DNA from 3 places in the Duganella sp. Root198D2 genome. Region 2 is predicted to be linked to each of the others. Evidence: riboswitches for the same ligand, from Rfam matches in the RefSeq annotation. Region 2 holds a riboswitch; each other region holds the start of a gene.

What was found. A riboswitch is a leader RNA that binds a small molecule or an ion and turns the genes downstream of it on or off. The one in region 2 is predicted to bind cobalamin.
Positions count from the first base shown of each region.
Region 1: it holds a riboswitch for cobalamin, as region 2 does, so the genes downstream of both, ASE26_RS19500 (TonB-dependent receptor domain-containing protein) here and ASE26_RS27855 (cobaltochelatase subunit CobN) in region 2, are expected to answer to the same signal.
Region 3: it holds a riboswitch for cobalamin, as region 2 does, so the genes downstream of both, ASE26_RS14015 (TonB-dependent receptor) here and ASE26_RS27855 (cobaltochelatase subunit CobN) in region 2, are expected to answer to the same signal.

Region 1 covers NZ_LMIC01000024.1:15,024-21,374, forward strand. Annotated here, with positions in the region: gene ASE26_RS19495 (iron ABC transporter permease) at 1-589, opposite strand, end outside; gene ASE26_RS19500 (TonB-dependent receptor domain-containing protein) at 609-2,447, opposite strand; cobalamin riboswitch at 2,516-2,737, opposite strand; gene ASE26_RS19505 (histidine phosphatase family protein) at 2,732-3,271, opposite strand; gene ASE26_RS19510 (adenosylcobinamide-GDP ribazoletransferase) at 3,262-4,029, opposite strand; gene cobT (nicotinate-nucleotide--dimethylbenzimidazole phosphoribosyltransferase) at 4,036-5,070, opposite strand; gene ASE26_RS19520 (response regulator transcription factor) at 5,091-5,780, shown strand; gene ASE26_RS19525 (HAMP domain-containing sensor histidine kinase) at 5,767-6,351, shown strand, end outside.
Region 2 covers NZ_LMIC01000050.1:205,159-211,509, forward strand. Annotated here, with positions in the region: gene ASE26_RS27835 (undecaprenyl-diphosphate phosphatase) at 1-97, opposite strand, end outside; gene ASE26_RS27840 (MFS transporter) at 232-1,374, opposite strand; gene ASE26_RS27845 (YkgJ family cysteine cluster protein) at 1,422-1,682, opposite strand; gene ASE26_RS30365 (YkgJ family cysteine cluster protein) at 1,697-1,939, opposite strand; gene ASE26_RS27850 (hypothetical protein) at 1,979-2,284, opposite strand; cobalamin riboswitch at 2,435-2,652, shown strand; gene ASE26_RS27855 (cobaltochelatase subunit CobN) at 2,691-6,351, shown strand, end outside.
Region 3 covers NZ_LMIC01000012.1:318,498-324,848, forward strand. Annotated here, with positions in the region: gene ASE26_RS13980 (bifunctional cobalt-precorrin-7 (C(5))-methyltransferase/cobalt-precorrin-6B (C(15))-methyltransferase) at 1-239, shown strand, start outside; gene cobI (precorrin-2 C(20)-methyltransferase) at 236-1,027, shown strand; gene ASE26_RS13990 (cobalamin biosynthesis central domain-containing protein) at 1,024-1,788, shown strand; gene ASE26_RS13995 (cobalamin biosynthesis protein) at 1,791-2,189, shown strand; gene cobJ (precorrin-3B C(17)-methyltransferase) at 2,186-3,187, shown strand; gene ASE26_RS14005 (ferredoxin) at 3,184-3,516, shown strand; gene bluB (5,6-dimethylbenzimidazole synthase) at 3,525-4,178, shown strand; cobalamin riboswitch at 4,180-4,407, shown strand; gene ASE26_RS14015 (TonB-dependent receptor) at 4,481-6,351, shown strand, end outside.

The sequences.
Region 1 (6,351 bases), on a different contig from region 2:
CGCCGATCAGCCAGAACACCATGGTGCGCAGGCGGCTTTCCGGGGCGATCGACAGCATCAGGGTGACCACGGCGATGCAGCCGGAAGACAGGATCACTCCGGTCAACAGCAGCAGGGCCGTCCCGCCTTCCGCCGCGGTGCCGCCGCGCAGGTCGCGCCGCGCCAGGAAGTACAGCATCATCGATACCACGACCGCGCCGGCGAAGGAGGCGGCATCCACCATCCACGCTGCGCACATGAACAATAACGCCGCCAGGGCGCCGACCGAGGCGCCCGACGAAATGCCCAGTACATAAGGGTCGGCCAGCGGGTTACGCAGCAAGGCCTGCATCATCACGCCAGCCAGCGACAGCGAAGCGCCGGTGACGAAAGCCGTAGCGGCCCGTTCGGCGCGCAGGCCAAGCAAATGGCCGGGCAAGGAGGCAGGCTGGCCGCTGATGAATTCCTTCAGCGCCCCAGGCATGTCGGCCAGCGGAATACTGACCGATCCGATCATGCCGGCAGCCACCAGGCTGGCCAGCGATAACAGCAGCAGCAGGATGATGACGGTAACGGCGCGCAGGCGCAGGTTGGCGGAAAGAGGATGCATAACGGGCAGCTTATCTCATTTATTTGTAGCTGTAGCGCAGGCCGGCATACACGGCGGAACCGGCGGTGGCGTAGTTGCGCGCCAGTTCATGGTGTTTGTCGGCCACGTTGTTCAAGCGCAGGGTGGCGGTCCAGGAACGGTCGAATTCCCAGGCCGCATACAGGTTCAGCAAACCATAGCCGCCCAGGCGGTTGCGGTTGGCCGCGTCGTCGAAGCGATAGCTGGACACCTGCCATTCGGCGCCGGTATTCAGGTTGCCCGCAGTATATTCCAGCGCCACATTGCCGTGGCGCCTGGCGCGGCGCACCAGCAGCTTGCCGCTGCCGTCGTCTTGCGGATTTTGCAGGTCTGCGCTGGCGGACAGCGTGAAGCTGTTGCCCAGTTGCTGGCGTGCCGACAGCGAAATGCCTTCCAGCGTGGCCTGGTTGACGTTGTAGGCGCAGCCGTTGCGGAAGCCGGGCCGTGGGCAAGGCGTGGTGTTTACCAGCAGGTCGGTCAGCTTGTTGCGATAGGCGACAGCACCCAGTGCGGTGCCGCCCTGCTCGAAGTGGATGCCGATCTCGCGGTTGCGACCCTGTTCCGGACGATTGGCCGGCAAGCCGTAGCCTGGGTAGTACAGCTCATTGAAGGTCGGCGCCCGGAAGCTGCTGCCATAGCTGGCGTTGACGCGCAGCCCTGGCGTGAAGCGGTAGCCGTAGCCCAGCGAGCCGGTGCGCTTTGAACCATACTGAGAGCTGTCGTCATTGCGGGCGGCTGCGGCCAGCAGATGCTCGCCGCGCTTCATGTTGTAGCTGGCAGCCCAGGAAGTGGTACTGCGCTCGCGTACCAGGGCTGCGGTATTGGATTCGATTTCTTCCTTGCGATGTTCGGCCAGCAGCTGCAGGCTATCGGATCCCAGCGCAATATCGTTCTGCCAGCTGTATTGGGCCTGCCTGGTGTCGATCTGGCTGGCGCTGGCGGTGAAGCTGCCGGACTTGTCGCGCGATTGCGCAGCTTGCGTCGTCATCTGCCACACGTCGCTCAGGCGATTGCGCGAATAAACCGCGACTGTGTCAATCTTTTGCGTGCTCCATGCGCGTACCTTGCTGCCGCTGTCGAAGCCCGCTTCCTGGTCGCTATGCAGGAACAGAGCGCCCAGTTCGTGGCCGCGCGCGACCTGCCATGCCAGCTGCCCATTGGCGTGTTTGCGCTCGTAGCCGTCGTCGTCCTTGTTGTAGCTGGTGCTTGCCGGCAGAGTCGCGGAGAAGCCGTGGGAGCGTTCCTTGCCCGCGCTGAGCGCGTAATTGAAGGCGCCGGCGCTGCCGGAAATACCAGCGCTGCCGGAACGCGTACCGTAAGTACCTGCCAACACGCTGGCATCCAGCGCCAGGCTGCCCTGGCCTTTCCTGGTGAAGATCTGCACCACGCCGCCGATAGCGTCGGCACCGTACAAGGTGCTCAGCGGGCCGTAGACGACCTCGATATGGTCCACCGCGCCCAGCGGAATCGCGTTCCATGCCGCCGCGCCGCTGCTGGCGGACCCGATGCGCACGCCGTCGACCAGTACGATGACCTGGTTGCCGTTGGAGCCGCGCAGGAAAACGCTGGCGTTGGTGCCGGGGCCGCCATTGCGGGTAACTTCGATGCCGCGCTGGCGCTGCAGCAATTCAGTGATGGAGCCGGCGCCGCTGCGCGCGATTTCTTCGGCGCCGATGGCCAGCGTGTCGCTGATGATGTCGCGCGCTGCCTGCGGCGTGCGGGTGGCGGTGACCAGCACGGAATTCAATACCGGAACCTGGGTTTGTGCCTGGACGGCAGGTGCGGCAACGGCCAGTGCCAGCGACGCGAGGGCCGCTTGCCGTGTGACGGGAAAAGACATGACAACTTTCTTAACGGGCCGCCGGCCCACGTCCCCGTAAGCCGGCATGAACAGGAACGGGCGCAGGGCGCGTTCCCACCTGGTCTGGCCGGTATCCGGGCTGGCAAGTCTGGCGGCCTGGCCTTCCCATGCTTTCGCACAGTGGCCGGGAGGTCGCTGCCGCACATTGAAGGCGGCACTTGCTTACCGTTGCGGGGGCAGCACACGTTGGCTGTCAGGGACAGCGCCGTGTTTCCCGTTTAACTGCATTCGAGAATTCGATTGCGGGCACCAAAACCCCGCCATTATACGGGCTTGGCGGGCCAGGACAAGCGAAGGATCTCGCAATACTTGATGTGGTTTGGCTTGGCGGCCGCCTGTTGCAGGGGCTCGCCGGCGGCGATGGCAGCCATCAAGCGGATGGTGCCGGCGTGGCAGACCACGATGGCGTCGTGCTGTAGCGCGTCGAGGAAGGATTGCACCCGGCCGGCCACTTCGCGCACGGTTTCGCCGCCGCCGGGGCGGTAGCCGAGCAGGTCGGCGGCCCAGGCATCGACCTCGGCGCGTGCGATGTCGGGCCAGCTGCGCAGTTCCCAAGTGCCGAAATTCATTTCCATCAGGCGTGCGTCGGGCGCGAAGGCGCCCAGCAGGGAGGCCAGGGCAGTGCAGCGTTGCAGGGGACTTGAATACAGGCGATAGCCCCGCGCCAGGACATCGGCCAGTTGCGGTGCCAGCGCGGCGTAGCCGGCGGCGAGGGCGTCCGCCGCCGCCGGGATGTCGCTGCTGCCGTAGCACACGCCGGATGCGACGTCGGGCTGGGGGTGGCGGATAAGGATCAGTTCCACACGCAGGCCAGCACGCCGAGGTTGAACACGGCTTCCGTCAATTGCTGGACGGCGCCGAGGCAGTCGCCGGTATAGCCGCCCAGGCGCCGCTGGAATTTGCGTGCCAGCCAAAACGTTGCCAGCAGCATGCCGGCCAAGCCGGCGCCCAGTGCGGCAGGCGACAGCCAGCCCAGGGCCACGGCACCCGCGGCCGGGAGGGCTGCGGTCAGCGCTGCGATGGCAAATTCGCCGTTGCGCATCTCCTGCGCCAGCGGCTTGGCCTTGCCCTCGGCCCGCGCATACTCCATGCGCCAGATCAGGGAGCAGGCCATGAGGCGCGACAGCGGGTGCGCCGCCAGCAGCGCGCCCAGCACCGCCAGCTTCGGCATGCTGGCCAGCGTCGCCACCTTGGTCGCCAGCATCAGGCCGATGCCGATGGCGCCATAGGCACCGATGCGCGAATCCTTCATGATTTCCAGAACGCGCTCGCGCGTGTGGCCGCCGCCAAGGCCGTCGCAGCTATCGGCAAACCCGTCCTCGTGGAAAGCGCCGGTGGCATAAATGGCGGCAGCGGTAGACAGCAGCACGGCAACCGCCGGCGGCAGCACGAATGCGGCCGCCGCGTAGACGCCCCCCGCAATCGCCGCCACCACCAGCCCTACAGCAGGGAAGTAGCGCGAGGCATGATGCAGCCAGTCCGGCTCGAAACCGACCCAGCGCGGAATAGGCAGGCGCGTGAAGAATTGCAGTGCAATGAAGAACAGGCGCAGCTGCTGCATGGGCGATTACTCGGACTTCTCGCTGACCTGGGCCGACTCGAAAGTCGCCATCTGGTTCAGGAAGTTGACGGCAGCGTGCAGCAGCGGCACGGCCAGCGCGGCGCCGGTGCCTTCGCCCAGGCGCAGGCCCAGGTCCAGCAGCGCGCGGCCGCCAAGGAAGTCCAGCATGCGCTTATGGCCATTCTCGTCGGAGCAGTGCGAGAAGACGCAGTAATCCAGGATTGCCGGCTGCACGCGGGAGGCCACCAGCAGGGCGCTGGTGACGATGAAGCCGTCAATCAGGAGTACCATGCGGCGTTCGGCGGCCTTCAGCATGGCGCCGGCCATCATCGCGATCTCCAGGCCGCCGAAAGTCGCCAAAGCCTGCAGGCCGCCCTGCGCATCCGCGTGCCGGGCCATGGCCGCTTCGATCACGCGTTGCTTGTGCAGCACGCCTTCCGGCGCCAGGCCGGTGCCGGCGCCGACGCAATCCGCCACCGGAATGCCGGTCAGGCGGTGCATCAGCGCTGCTGCGGCGGTGGTATTGCCGATCCCCATCTCGCCGAAGCCCAGCACATTGCCCGGCAATTCGGCTACCAGGTCCATGCCGCATTCGATCGCTTCCATGCACTGCTGCACCGACATGGCCGGCTGCTGTGCGAAATTGGCGGTGCCGGGAGCGATCTTGCGGTTGACCAGGCCTTCGCGCGGCCCGAAATCATGTTTGACGCCCGCATCCACCACCTTCAGCGAGCAGCCATTCTGGCGCGCGAAGACATTGATGGCGGCGCCGCCGGCCAGGAAGTTCTCCACCATCTGCCAGGTTACGTCCTGCGGGAAGGCGGAAATGCCTTCCGCCATCACTCCGTGGTCGCCTGCGAACACCAGGATGGCAGGCTCGCGCACCTGCGGGCAGGTGGTCTGCTGGATCATGCCGACCTTGTGCGCCAATCCCTCCAGCGCCCCAAGGCTGCCCTGCGGCTTGGTCTTGTTATTGATGGCGCGATCCAGTTGGGACGCGAGGGCTTCGTCTTTGAGCGGGGTGATGTGTGGGATAGTCATCGCGGAATTATAATGCCGGTATGCGCATACTTATCATTGAAGACAATAAGGATATTGTCGCCAACCTGTACGGCTTCCTTGAGCCCAAAGGATATGTACTGGATACGGCAGCCAATGGATACGGTGGATTGGCGCTGGCTACCGAGCATGAATACGATGCCGTCGTGCTCGACGTCATGCTGCCCGGCCTGAATGGCATGGAGCTGTGCCGCAAGCTGCGCGGCGAACTCGGGAAGGCCACGCCGGTTTTGATGCTGACTGCGCGCGACACGCTGGAAGACAAGGTTGCCGGCTTCGAGAGCGGTGCCGACGACTACCTGGTCAAGCCGTTCTCCCTGGTGGAACTCGAGATCCGGCTGCGCGCCCTGGTGCGGCGCGCGCGCGGCGCCCAGGCCGCAACACCGGTATTGCAGTTCGGCGATCTGACATTCGACACTGTCAATTACGAAGCGCGCCGCGCCGGCCGTCCCTTGGCACTGACCCGCACCGGCTACACCATCCTCAAGAGCCTGATGAAGGAAGCACCGCGCGTTGTGACGCGCGACGCGCTGGAGCACGACGTGTGGGGCGATGAGCGCCCCGACAGCGATGCGTTGCGTACCCATATCCATGCGCTGCGCCAGGCATTGGACAAACCTTATCCTTTTGCCATGCTGCGCACCATCCCGGGCATCGGCTACAAGCTGGTGAACACAGATGAAGAAAACTGATTCGCTGCGCCGGCGCATCATCGGCGCCTATATGACTTTTGCGATCGCGGTTTCCGCGGTGTTTGCCATTATTGCCGCCCTGGCAGTGGAAGGCATCGAGGAAAAGCTGGTTGACGAACGCCTGGAGGAAGTCGCGTTGTGGGCCGCGCCGCGCCATACCGGCGGCATGCCAGTCCAGATGCCGGCCGGCTTGTCATTCCATCATGGCGCCGACATCCCCCGTTCGCTGCGCGGACTGCCGCATGGGGTGCGTGAAATTACCGTCGACGGAACCGACCTGCATGTATTGGCCGGAAACGATGGGCATGGCGAATTCGTCGTAGTGGACCACGATAGCGAATATGAAAAAATCGAGATCGTCGTGTATTCGATGTTTGCTGCGGGTTTTCTTGCTTTCGTTGCCTGCTCGCTGCTGCTGGCGCGTTTCCTCGCCAACCGCATTGTCACGCCGATTACCTTGCTGTCGCGGGCAGTCGAAGAGCGCCAGGACCAACTGCCTTGCCTGGAACGTGACGATGAACTGGGCGTGCTGGCGCGCGCTTTTACCGGCCGCACAGGTGAACTCAAACAA
Region 2 (6,351 bases):
CCAGCACCAGGTGGCCGGTGGAGGAAATCGGCAGGAATTCGGTAAATCCTTCGACCAGACCCATGATCAGAGCCTTCAGCGCGAGAACGATATCCATTGTGATTTTGCTAAATGTGTCGGTGGGGAACGCGGGCGGGATGCTGCGCGGGCACGAAGCTTACCATGAGCGCGGCCGACCAATGCACATCAGTCAAGAGTAGCGCCGTTGCCGGGGCCCTGGTTTGCGCTGCGTCAGGAGTGCACCCGCACCAGGCGGCTGCCGGCGGCTACCAGCAACAGTGCCCCGCCGAGGGCGGCAAAGGCCAGGTCCAGGCTGGACAGGTGGGCCACGAAGCCGATCATGGCCGGACCGGCCAGGATGCCGGCATAGCCGATGGTGGTAATGGCGGCAATCGCCAGGCTGGCCGGCATGGCGTTCTGGTTGCCGGCGGCGGTGAACAGGATGGGCACGATGTTGGAGGCGCCCAGGCCGATCAGCACGAATCCGGCCAGCGCCACGGCCGGCGTGGGCGAGGCCACTGCCGTGAAGAAGCCGGCTGCGGCGCACAGGCCGCCCGCCAGCAGCACGCGGCGTCCGCCGAAGCGGCCCACCACACGGTCGCCGGTCAGGCGGCCCACGGTCATGGCGACGGCGAAGGCGGCGTAGCCGAGACCGGCGCGGCCTTCTTCCAGCCCGCGTTCGGCGCTCAGGAACACGGCGCTCCAGTCCAGCATGGCGCCTTCGGCCAGGAAGACGATGAAGCACAGCGCGCCAATGAAGATCACCGCGCCGTGCGGCATGACAAAGCTTGGGGTGCCGTCGTCGCGCGCTTCCGGTTCGCGCAGCAGGTCGGCGCCGGCGCGCCACAGCAGCAGTACGATCAGCGCCACGATGGCCAGGCAGGCGACCAGCGGGCCGCTGCCCAGCCACAGCAGCAGCGCCATGCCGCCGGCGCCGGCGAAACCGCCCAGGCTGAACATGCCATGGAAGCCGGACATCAGGGCGCCGCCGCTGGCCTTTTCGACAATCACGGCCTGCACGTTCATCGCCACGTCCATGGTGCCCAGCGAGGCGCCGAAGACGAACAGCACCAGCCCAAGCAGGACCGGCGTCGGCGCCAGTGCCAGGCCGGGCAGGGCCAGGCAGACCGCCAGCGCCGACCACAGCACCACCTTGCGGCAGCCAAAGCGCGCCGCCAGCGCGCCGGTCAGCGGCATCGCCAGCAGTGAACCCAGGCCAAGGCAGAGCAGCAGCAGGCCGAGCGGGCCTTCCGCCAGTTGCAGGCGTTCCTTGGCATAGGGCACCAGCGGCGCCCAAGCGGACATGGCAAGGCCCGCGGTCAGGAAGGCGAGGCGGGTGGACAGGCGATGGCGGTGGTCGATGGCTTGATTCATAGCTGAACATTCTAGCTGGGAATCGTTTCCACTGCCCGCTGGCGTGTTCAGGGCGCTGTGGCCAGCTCGAGCGTGGTGAGCCAGTGCATGGCTTGCTCGCGCGTCTCGCCGCACATTTCAGCCGATGGCTGCAGGCCGCCGCAGAATGCCGGGCGTTCGGGTCGGCCGAAAATCCTGCAGAGATTATCGTCGCCCAGCTGCACGCAGCGCACCCCGGCCGGCTTGCCGTTCGGCATACCGGGAATCGGCGAGGTGATCGAAGGCGCAGTGCAGCAGGCGCCACAGGCTGGGCGGCATTGGAAACTCATGATGGGGCGATATTCTACAGCTTCGGCCAACCCAGCCAGCGCATGGCCTGCTCGCGCGACGCACCGCACACCGCTTCATCGGCTCTGAACTCGACGCACACGCGGGGGCGTTCGGGCAAGCCGTACAGCTTGCAGCGCCGTTGTGAATCGAGCTGGATGCAGGGCACGCCCGCCGGTTTGCCTTCAGGCATGCCGGGAATCGGGCTGGAGATTGCGGGCGCCGTACAACAGGCACCGCATTGTGGACGGCACGGGATCGGGGTGCGGTTCACAGCCGTGTTGGCGGCTTTGCCTTGCTAGTGGATAACGTGGTGCGTGCGGCTGCCGAAGGCTTTCAGGGCGTCGGACAGCGACACTTCAATCTGGCCCAGGTGGGCATCTGCCAGCACCCAGGGTTCGCCGTCAGCGGCATGGCGTTTGGCCACTTCGCGTTCGACCATGGCCGCCATGCGCTCGTGCAGCACTTGCTGGTAGCGCGGCGAATCCGGGTCCCCAGCCTGGGCACGGGCATACATATCCGCCCCTTCCCAGAGTTCCTGGATGCGCTCATCCGCAAGTCCGGAGGCGGCTGCCAGGACTTGTAATGTTGTCTTGTTATGCATTTTTACTCTCCCAGACACGTTCTTTGACGCGTACTTAGCAGTAAATACCTAATTCTCTCGAATTACCAATGATTTTGAAGTAGTGGATCCATATAACAACAGTCGTTGCTTTTCTAGCTAGATTGCCGCTGGAATCCACTCTGCTAGAATGGCGCACGTTATGTGATTGGTGCCTTCTTGCAAGCCTGCAGGGAGGTGAAACGGGAAGCCGGTGCCGCGCGGGATTGCCATCTTGCGCCAGTCCGGCGCAGCCCCCGCTGCTGTAAGCCGGACGAAGCTGACCAACGCCACTGTGCACCGCACGGGAAGGCCAGGCCAGGGGAGGATGAAGGCGAGCCAGAAGACCGGCCAGTCACTTTGATTGTGCAAAGCCCGGGGTGTGGTTTTGCGTGCTCGGAATCCTGTCGTGCCTACCACTACCTTTGTCCGGACCATTGCGGTCCTGCTATGTGCGTTCGCTTGCGCGCGTGCCAATGCCGCCGTGCTGTTTGCCATCGTCACCGAGCGCGCCGCGCCCATCGCCATCGAGGCCGCCCATCGCCACCTGGCCGATCATCCGCAGGACCGCATCGTGCTGCGCACTCCTGCGCAGTGGATGGCGGCGGACGACAAGCAAGCCGCCCAGTGGCTGGCGCAGGCCGACAGCATCCTGGCGGTATCGCTGTTCGGCGACCCGGCGCGCAGGCTGAAGGAAGCCTTGCCGCGCCATGCCCGCCCGCAGGCGACGGTGCTGGCCATGAACGGCGAAGCCACGCTTAGCCTGCTGTCGCGCGGGCGGCAGGGCAGCCTGCAAGGCTTTTCGCCGGAAACGCTGCGCCAGCTGTCGGCCGAGCAGCCGCCGCAGGCGGCGCTGCAGGAGGCCAGGGCGCGTCCGGCTGCGGGCCAGTGGCTGGCTGCGCGCCAGGTGTGGCAGGCCGGGGGGCGCGACAACACGGCGGCCCTGTTCGCTCACCTGCTCGAGCCGTCGCACGCCCTGGCGCAGCCGCAGCCGGAACCGACGCTGCGCCTGCGTGTCGGCCAGCGCGAGCTGCATGACGCGGCAGCGTGGGGCAGGGCGGCGCAGCTGGGCCTGCAGGCGCGGCCCACGGTAGTGGTGCTGGACCTGTCGAATATGGACGGCACGGTGCCCGACGCCGTGTGCCGCCAGGTCGAGCGCACTGGCCAGCAATGCGTGCAGGTGCTGCCGCGCTGGGGCGGTGCATCGCGCGAAGCGCTGGAGCGTTTGCCGGAACTGATCGCACCGGCCGTGCCGGCCGCCATGGTGGTGCTGCAGGACTTTGTAGTGGGCGCCGCCGAAGGACGCGAGGCCGTCAGCGAAGCATTCAAGAAGCTCGACATTCCGCTGTTCAAGGCGATCCGCCTGTCCGACCGCACGCCCATGCAATGGCGCCTGTCGCCGGACGGCTTGCCGCCGGACTCGGTGCAGTATCGCGTGGCGCTGCCGGAGCTGCAGGGCATCGGCCAGCCGATCGTGATGGCCGCCCTTGGCGAGCCGCAGCGCGACAAGCTGACCGGCATCGAGAACCGCCCGCCGGTGGTGCTGGCGGCGGAAGCCGAGCGCCTGGCCGCGCGCATCGATCGCTGGCTGGCGCTGCGCGCCAAATCCAACCGCGACAAGCGCGTGGCCCTGGTCTACTACAACCATCCGCCGGGCCGGCAGAATATCGGCGCCGACAACCTCGACGTGCCGGCTTCGCTGTTCGACATGCTGCATGCCATGAAGGACGCCGGCTACACCGTGGGCGAATTGCCCGCCACGCCGGAAGCGCTGCTCGACCGCATCATGGCGCACGGCGTCAACCTGCCGGAAGACCGCGGCGCCTTGCGCGAACTGGCGGGCACCGTGAACAGCGTCAGCGCCGCCGATTATGCGAAGTGGTTCGGCACGCTGTCGCCGCGCGTACAAGGCGAGATGACCAGCGGTTTGCTGGGCCGCCTGCATGCCGACGTGCTGGAAGCGGAAGCCGCGGGCGAATGGGTGCTGGGGCGCAAGCAGGCGGAAGTCGTGATCAAGGAACTGCAGCACCTGGTGGAGGGAGCCGATCATCCTCAGCGCGAGAAAGCGATCCGCGACCTCGCTGAGCTGGCCGATGGCTATGCCGCCTGCCTGCAAGCGAAGGCTGCGCGGCGCTGCTCCGCGCTGGAGCCGCTGCGCCGCCGCGTGTCGTCTTACGGTATCGAAGGCTTGAAGGGCTGGGGAGCTGCGCCCGGCAAGATCATGGTCGAAAGCGGCAAGCTGCTGGTGCCGGGCATGGTGTTCGGCAATGTATTCATCGGCCCGCAGCCGCCGCGCGGCTGGGAAGTCGAGGAAGAACTGCTGCATGCGAACACCAGCGTGCCGCCGCCGCACCAGTACCTGGCCTTTTACCACTGGCTGCGCGACCGCTTCAAGGCCGATGCGCTGGTGCATATCGGGCGCCATTCCACCTATGAATTCCTGCCGGGGAAGGCGGTCGGCTTGTCGGTCGACGACTTTCCCAGCCTGATCGCGGGCGACCTGCCGGGCATCTATCCCTACATCGTGGACGGCGTCGGCGAAGGTACGCAAGCCAAGCGGCGCGGCCTGGCGGTGATGGTCGACCACCTGACGCCGCCGCTGGCATCGACGCCGCTGTACGACGAGCTGCTGTCGCTGCGCCAGGTGGTCGAGAGCTACGAGGCAGCCAGCTCCGAGACGTTGAAGGCGAAGGCCGCGCAACTGATGCGCGAACGGGTGGTGGCCCTCAACCTGAAAGCGGAACTGGAAGCTTCGATGGCCGATGTGCTGGCCGTGCGCGGCATCGGCTTCGATGCGGCCGACGACGATTTGCTGGCGCACGAAGTTGGCCACTACCTGACCAAGCTGCAGGAGAAGTTCATGCCGCACGGCCTGCACATCTTCGGCCGGCCGTGGAAGCAGGAGTCCATTGACCTGATGCTGGAATCGATGAAAAAGGGCGGCATCGACGATCCCGAAGTGGCGCGCAAGCTGGCCGCCTCGCCGTTGAATGAAATGCGCTCGCTGCTGGCTGGGCTGGACGGGCGCTTCATCGAACCGGGCAAGGGCAACGACCCGCTGCGCTCGCCGGAAGCGCTGCCGACCGGCCGCAATTTCCATGCCGTCGACGGCGATATCCTGCCGACCAAAATCGGCTACCAGATGGGCTCCAGCCTGGCCGCCAAGGCTGCCGCGCGCGAGCGCTCCGGCGCCGGCAGCGAAGGCATCCTGCTGTGGGCCTCCGATGCGGTGCGCGACGAAGGCGTGATGGTGGCGTTCGCGCTGGCCATGATGGGCGCCGAGCCGGTATGGAATGCGCGCGGCATCGTTAATGACGTGCGGCTGGTGCCGGGCGCGGTGCGGCGCGATGCGCTGGTGACCACCTCAGGCCTGTTTCGCGACCTGTACCCGAACCTGATTCGCCTGATCGACCGTGCCGGCCGCCTGTCGCTGGCCGCTTCCGCCGCCGGCCTTGCCGAGCAGGAGCCGGCGCTGCGCGAAGCGCTCGAAGCTGCGCTGGCGCCGCTTGCCAGCGGTGCCGGCGCCGGTAGCGGCAGTACCGGCGCCAGTGCCGCCTGGGGACGCGAGCCTGCCACCAGCAACCGCGTTGCACGCGAATGGCTGGTGCGCGTGCGGGCCTTGCAGGCGGGCGGCATGCCGCCCGCCGAAGCCGGCCGCGCCGCGGCGCAGCGCATCTTCGGCGATGCCCCCGGTGCCTACGGCGCCGGCGTCAACCGCCTGACCGAACGCTCGGGCGCCTGGCGCGAACGCGACGAGATCGGCAAGGCCTACCGCAACCGCATGGGCCACGCTTACGGCCTGGATGCCAGCGGCGAATCGAGCCACGCCGCTTTCGACGCCGCGCTGGACGGCATCACGCGCACCTATCACGGCCGCGCCAGCAACCTGTACGGCCTGCTCGATAACAACGACGCCTTCGATTACCTGGGCGGCCTGTCGCTGGCCGTCGAAAGCCGCACCGGCCGCGTGCCGGAAGCGCTGATCCTGCAGCATGCGCAGCCGGGGCGTGCCGACGTGGAGCCGCTTGCCTCGGCCATGCTGGGCGAATTGCGCGGCCGCTTCCTGAATC
Region 3 (6,351 bases), on a different contig from region 2:
TGATCACGGGGATCTTGAGCCGCCTGCGGCCGAACGGCACGCTGGTGATGAACTTCGTCACGCTGGAGAACCTGGCCACCGCCACCGCCGCGCTGCAGGCGCTCGAGGGTGAGGGCGTATCCTGGGACGTCCTGCAGCTACAGGCTGCACGCAGCAAGCCGATCCTGCACATGCACCGCATGGCGGCCGAAAATCCAGTGTGGATCGTCTGCGCGCGCCGCGTGGGAGGACCGGCATGAGCGGCACCTTATGGGGAATTTCGCTTGGCCCCGGCGATCCGGGCCTGATCACACGCGCCGCCTGGGACGCATTGCAGCGCCGCGACGCGATCTGGGTTTATCCCGCCCGCAGCGGCAAGACGCCCAGCTATGCGCTGGATATCGTGCTGCGCGCCGGACTGGAGCCGCCGGCCGAGCATCAGCTGCTGCTTTTCCCCATGACCCATGACGGCGAGAAGCTCGCGCGCGCCTGGCTGAGGGCGGCCGAAATTGTGCTGCCCTGGCTGCGCGCCGGCCGCGACGTACTGTTCCTGGTCGAAGGCGACGCCAGCACCTACGCCACTTTCGGCCACTTGGCCCGCACGGTGCGCGCTTTGGACGAGCAGGTGCCGGTGCAGGTCATCGCTGGCGTCAACTCCTTCACTGCCGCCTGCGCCGACGTGGCTGTGCCATTCGCGGAGCAGGACGACACGGTAGCTATCGTCCCGGCAGCGTACGGCGTGAGCGCTGTCGACCGGCTGCTGCCCGACTTCGACACCCTGGTGCTGATGAAGGTCAAGCCATTGCTCGATGAACTGATCGACTGGCTGGAACACAAGGACTTGCTGTCCGGAGCGCACTTCATCGAACGCGTTGGCGCACCTGACGAGCGCCGCTTCAGCGCCGACGAAATCCTTGCACTGCGCGGCACCAAAGTCAGCTACCTCTCGCTGCTGATCCTCAAACACCCGCATCGCATTCGCGGCGAACGAATCAAAGGCTGCCTTAAAAAGACCAGCCCCCAACCAACCTCCCTGGAGACTGCATGAGCAGCTTATCAATTGTGGACACATCGACCCCGCGCTTATGCCTGGTCGCCATCACCAAGCACGGCGCAGCGCAGGCAGCACGCCTGGCCGGCGACCTGCCCGGCGCCGATATCTGCACGTCCGCCAAGTTCGCGGCGCAGTTTACCGGCTTGCCGAACAAGGTCCGCGCTTACGACGGCGCACTGCGCGACGAAATCGGCCCACTGTTTGCAGGCTACGACCAGGTCATATTCTTCGTGTCGCTGGGCGCCGTAGTGCGCCTGATCGCGCCGCACCTGCGCAGCAAGGATGAAGACCCGGGCGTGATCGTGGTCGACGACGCCGGCCAGTACGTCATCCCGGTGCTGTCCGGCCACGTCGGCGGCGCCAACGAATGGAGCGAGCGCGTAGCCGACCTGCTGGGTGCAGCACCGGTGCTGACCACCGCATCGGACGTCGGCCGCACGATCCCTGTGGATATCCTCGGGCGCCACCTTGGCTGGCGCGTCGAGGCGCCAAAGATCAACATCACGCGCGTCTCGGCGCACGTCGTGAACGGCGAACCGATCGCCTTCGTGCAGGAAGCGGGCAGCCCAAACTGGTGGACCCGCCCAACGCCGCTGCCGGAAAACATCCACTTCTTCACCCGCTTCGACGATGTGCTGCTGGAACGTTACACCGCGCTGCTGTGGGTAACCCATGCCGAGGTACCGGAAGAACGCTGGAATGCGCTGCACGAGCGCCTGGTGGTCTACCGCCCGCCGCAGGAAAGCACAGCGTGAGCATGTTTACTATCGGCCTGGGTTGCGACCGTGGCGCCATGCTGCAAACGGTTCGTGATGCTGTACACGCAGCACTGCGCGCAGCCGGCGCCCAGCCTGGCCAAGTGGCCGCCGCCGCGAGCATCACCCTGAAGCGCGATGAGGAGGCGCTGCTCGCCTTCGCGCAGGAAGCCGGCTGGCCGCTGCATTTCTACGCCCCGGAAGAACTGGCCGCGGTGCCGGTACCCAATCCATCCGAAACGGTGCGCCGCTACACCGGAACGCCATCGGTCAGCGAGGCGGCCGCGCTGCTGGCAGCCGGCCCAGGCACACCAATGACCGCACTGGTCGTTGAAAAATTCAAACTGCGAGGCGTGGACAACCGCAATGTCACCGTCTCCATCGCAAGGAAGAACCCATGAACGCACAACTCGAACAAGCCGCTACCGCGGGCAAGATCATGCTGGTGGGGATCGGCCCCGGCAGCGTAGAGCACATGACGCAGCGCGCCCGTGATGCCATCGCCGAAGCCGACGTAGTCATCGGCTATGTCACCTACATCAAGCTGGTGGCCGACCTCATTGAAGGCAAGGAAATCATCCGCAAATCGATGACGGAGGAACTGGACCGCGCAGTCAGCGCCCTGGAGGCGGCACGCGCCGGCAAGAAGGTCGCGCTGATCTCTTCCGGCGACGCCGGCGTCTACGGCATGGCCGGCCCGACCTACGAGGTGCTGTTCCAGTCCGGCTGGACGCCGGAGGACCCGGTGCAGGTGGAGATCATCCCCGGCGCATCCGCACTGAATAGCTGCGCCGCCCTGGTCGGCGCACCGCTGACGCACGACTTCTGCGCGATCTCGCTGTCCGACCTGCTGACGCCCTGGCCAACCATCGCACGCCGCCTGGATGCGGTAGCGATGGCGGACTTTGTGGTGGCGCTGTACAACCCGAAAAGCGGCCGCCGCACGCGCCAGATCGTTGAAGCGCAACGCCTGTTCCTGCGCCACCGCCGCCCCGACACCCCCGTGGCCATCGTCAAGAGTGCCTACCGCCGCCGCGAAAACATTGTCTTCACCACCCTGGACTGCATGGGCGACGCCGACATCGGCATGCTTAGCACCGTCCTGATCGGCAACAGCAATACCTTCATCCGTAATGGCCTGATGGTCACCCCGCGCGGCTACGCCAACAAATACGATATGCAAGAGGGCGGGACGACGCGCGAAGGTGAACGCGCAGGCCGCTCGCTGTCGACCGGCTTGCTGGGATGGCTGGATACGCTGCGCGCCGAACACGAAGCCGGCGCCAGCATCGAAACACTGGCAGCGCAGTACCGCCTACCGGCCGACTACATCCAGGCCACGCTGGACGAGCCGTGGCAAGCCGAAACAGTCACTGAAGTGGACGGGGGCGAGGCATGAGCGACGCTCCAGTCAAACCAAAAATCAGCAGCTACCACCGCCATCTGCTGATCTGTACCGGCCCGCGCTGCACCGCCGACGGCCAAGCGCAGGCCTTGTTCGATAGTCTTGGAGATAAATTCAAGGCCGCGGGCCTGAACGAAGGCGAGCTGCGTGTGAAGCGCAGCCGGGTAAGCTGCTTCGCCGCCTGCAAGGGCGGCCCGATCGCCTGCGTCCAGCCGGATGGCACCTGGTACTACAATGTCACTCCCGAGAACATGGACCGCATCATCGACCAACACCTGTGCAATGGACAGGCCGTCGAGGAAATCGTGTTCCATCAACAGTGAGAGTAGAAGTGCAGAGTAGTTTTGACCAGGCAGGAATTGATGCCGTTTATCGTGTGATTGCCGAACGGCGCGACGTGCGTCACTTCGTGCCCGGTGCAGTGGATGAAGACCTGCTCATGCGCCTGCTGGCCGCAGCCCACCAGGCGCCCAGCGTTGGGCTGATGCAGCCGTGGCGCTTCATCCGCATCCAGGACCCCGCTTTGCGCGAGCAGATGTACCGGCTGGTCGATGAAGAACGCCAGGCTACCGCCGCAGCCCTGGGCGAGCGCAACGAGGAATTCATGCGGCTGAAGGTCGAAGGTATCCGCGAATGCGGCGAAGTGCTGGTGGCGGCCCTGATGGACCAGCGCGAAAGGCACATCTTCGGCCGCCGCACTTTGCCCGAGATGGACCTGGCCTCGGTCGCCTGCGCCATCCAGAACATGTGGCTGGCCGCCCGCGCTGAAGGCTTGGGTATGGGCTGGGTGTCGCTATTCGACCCGGCCAGGCTGGCGTCTTTGCTGGGCATACCGGAGGGCGGCAAACCGGTCGCCATCATCTGCCTGGGTCACGTTGCCGGCTTCTATCCCAAGCCGATGCTGGAACTCGAAGGGTGGGCAAAGCGCGGCAAACTTGCCGACCTGGTTTATACCGACAGGTGGCAGGATAACAACAATGCATAGCGTATAATCGCCGCCGTTTGGTGCCTCGCGCGCGTTCAAGCGCGCAGTTAAACGGGAAACACATGGCCATGCTGCTTCAGCCAGCAAGCCAAGGTGTGCTGCCCCCGCAACGGTAAGCAAGCGTCGTTCTTCACGACAGGTCGTCTCTCAAGCCACTGTGCGCAAGCATGGGAAGGCAAGACGGTCCGCCTTGCCAGCCCGGATACCGGCCAGACAGGTGGTGCACACGTCGGCAACGATGCGTGCGCTGTTCGGTCGCGCTCACGGGGAGGTGGGCGGGATTGCCGATTCAAGCATCCATAATGAAAAAATCATTGATCCCCATGATCGCGGGGGCGTTGTGCGCTGTCGCGCACGCACAAGAGCAGGAAGCACCAGCAAGGGTGTACGTTGTTGGCCACCACTACGACAATGGCATCCGCACTTCCGACGCAGCCAGCGAAGGAACCATCACCGCAGCATTGATTGCCAACCGGCCCGCTTTGCGGCCCGGCGAAATCCTGGAATTCGTTCCGGGCATGATCGTCGCCCAGCATAGCGGCGATGGCAAGGCGAACCAATACTACCTGCGCGGCTTCAATCTGGACCACGGCACCGACTTCGCCACCTTCGTCGACGGCATGCCGGTCAATATGCGTACACACGGACACGGCCAGGGCTACACGGACCTCAACTTTCTGATCCCGGAGCTGGTAAGCAAGATCCGCTACCGCAAAGGCCCTTATTACGCCGACGAAGGCGACTTCGCCTCGGCTGGTGCTGCGCACATGGGTCTGGCCGATAAGCTGAACGAAGGCTTCGCATCGCTTACCGCCGGTGTGCATGCCTATCGCCGCGGCGTCGTGGCGAATTCCACCGAGGTTGGCAACGGCAACCTGTTGTACGCACTGGATCTGGGCCACAACGACGGCCCATGGCAGATGCCGGAGAGATTCCACAAGTCGACTGGCGTGCTGCGCTACAGCTCGGGGACCAGCGCGGAACGATTCAGCATTACCGGCATGGCTTACAAAGCAGGCTGGCACGCTACCAGCCAGATTCCGTTGCGCGCAGTGCAGGACGGGCGCCTCGACGAGTTTGGCGCGGCCGATCCAAGCGATGGCGGCCGCACGGCGCGCTACAGCCTTTCCGGCGAATGGCGCAAGCGTGTTGGCGATTCGCTGACGGAAGCCCACGCCTACGTGGTGCGCAATGACCTGGCGCTGTACAACGACGTCACCTACTTCCTGGATGATCCGGTCAACGGCGACCAGGTCCTGCAAACCGAACGCCGCAAGATGACTGGCTTCGACCTGACCCAGACCTGGTTCGGGCAATTTGGTGACCGCTCGATGGAAAACAGCATCGGCGTGCAGGGCCGCTTCGACCGCATTGCCCCGGTCGGCCTGTATGCAACGACGCAGCAGCGCGTGCTGCACCCGATCGCCGAGTCGCGCGTGACAGAAGGCAGCGTGGCGGTGTGGTTCCAGAACACCGTGCAGTGGACGCCTTGGCTGCGCTCCATCACCGGCCTGCGTTATGACCGCTACAGCTTTGATGTCGCCAGCTCTATCCTGGAAAACTCCGGGAAGGTGAACGATCACATTGCATCGCCCAAGCTCTCATTGATCCTGGGGCCCTGGAGCAAGACGGAGTTTTTCGTGAACTACGGAGAAGGCTTCCATAGCAACGACGCGCGCGGCGCCACGGCCCGCCTGTCGCCACGCGAGCGCGAGCCCGTCGAGCCCGTCACACCGCTGGTGAAGACACGTGGCTCGGAAATCGGCGCACGCAGCGAGTTCGTGCCTGGCTTGCAAAGCTCGATGGCGCTGTGGCGCCTGCGTTCTGGCTCCGAGCTGGTGTTCTCCGGCGATGCAGGCGACACCGCACCTAGCCGCGCCAGTAAACGTTCCGGCATCGAATGGAACAACCACTATGCAGCCACCAGCCATTTGCTGCTGGACTTCGACCTGGCCTATTCGCGCGCCCGCTACACGGAGTTCGATGCGGCCGGCGACCGTGTTCCGGGCGCTGTGGAAAAGGTGGTGTCATTTGGTGCGACACTGAACGACATCGGCCCATGGTCCGGTGCGTTCCAGCTGCGCTATTTCGGTCCGCGTCCGCTGGTGGAAGATAACAGCATTCGCTCAGCCAGCACGGCGCTTGCCTACCTGCGCACTACCTATCGCTTCGA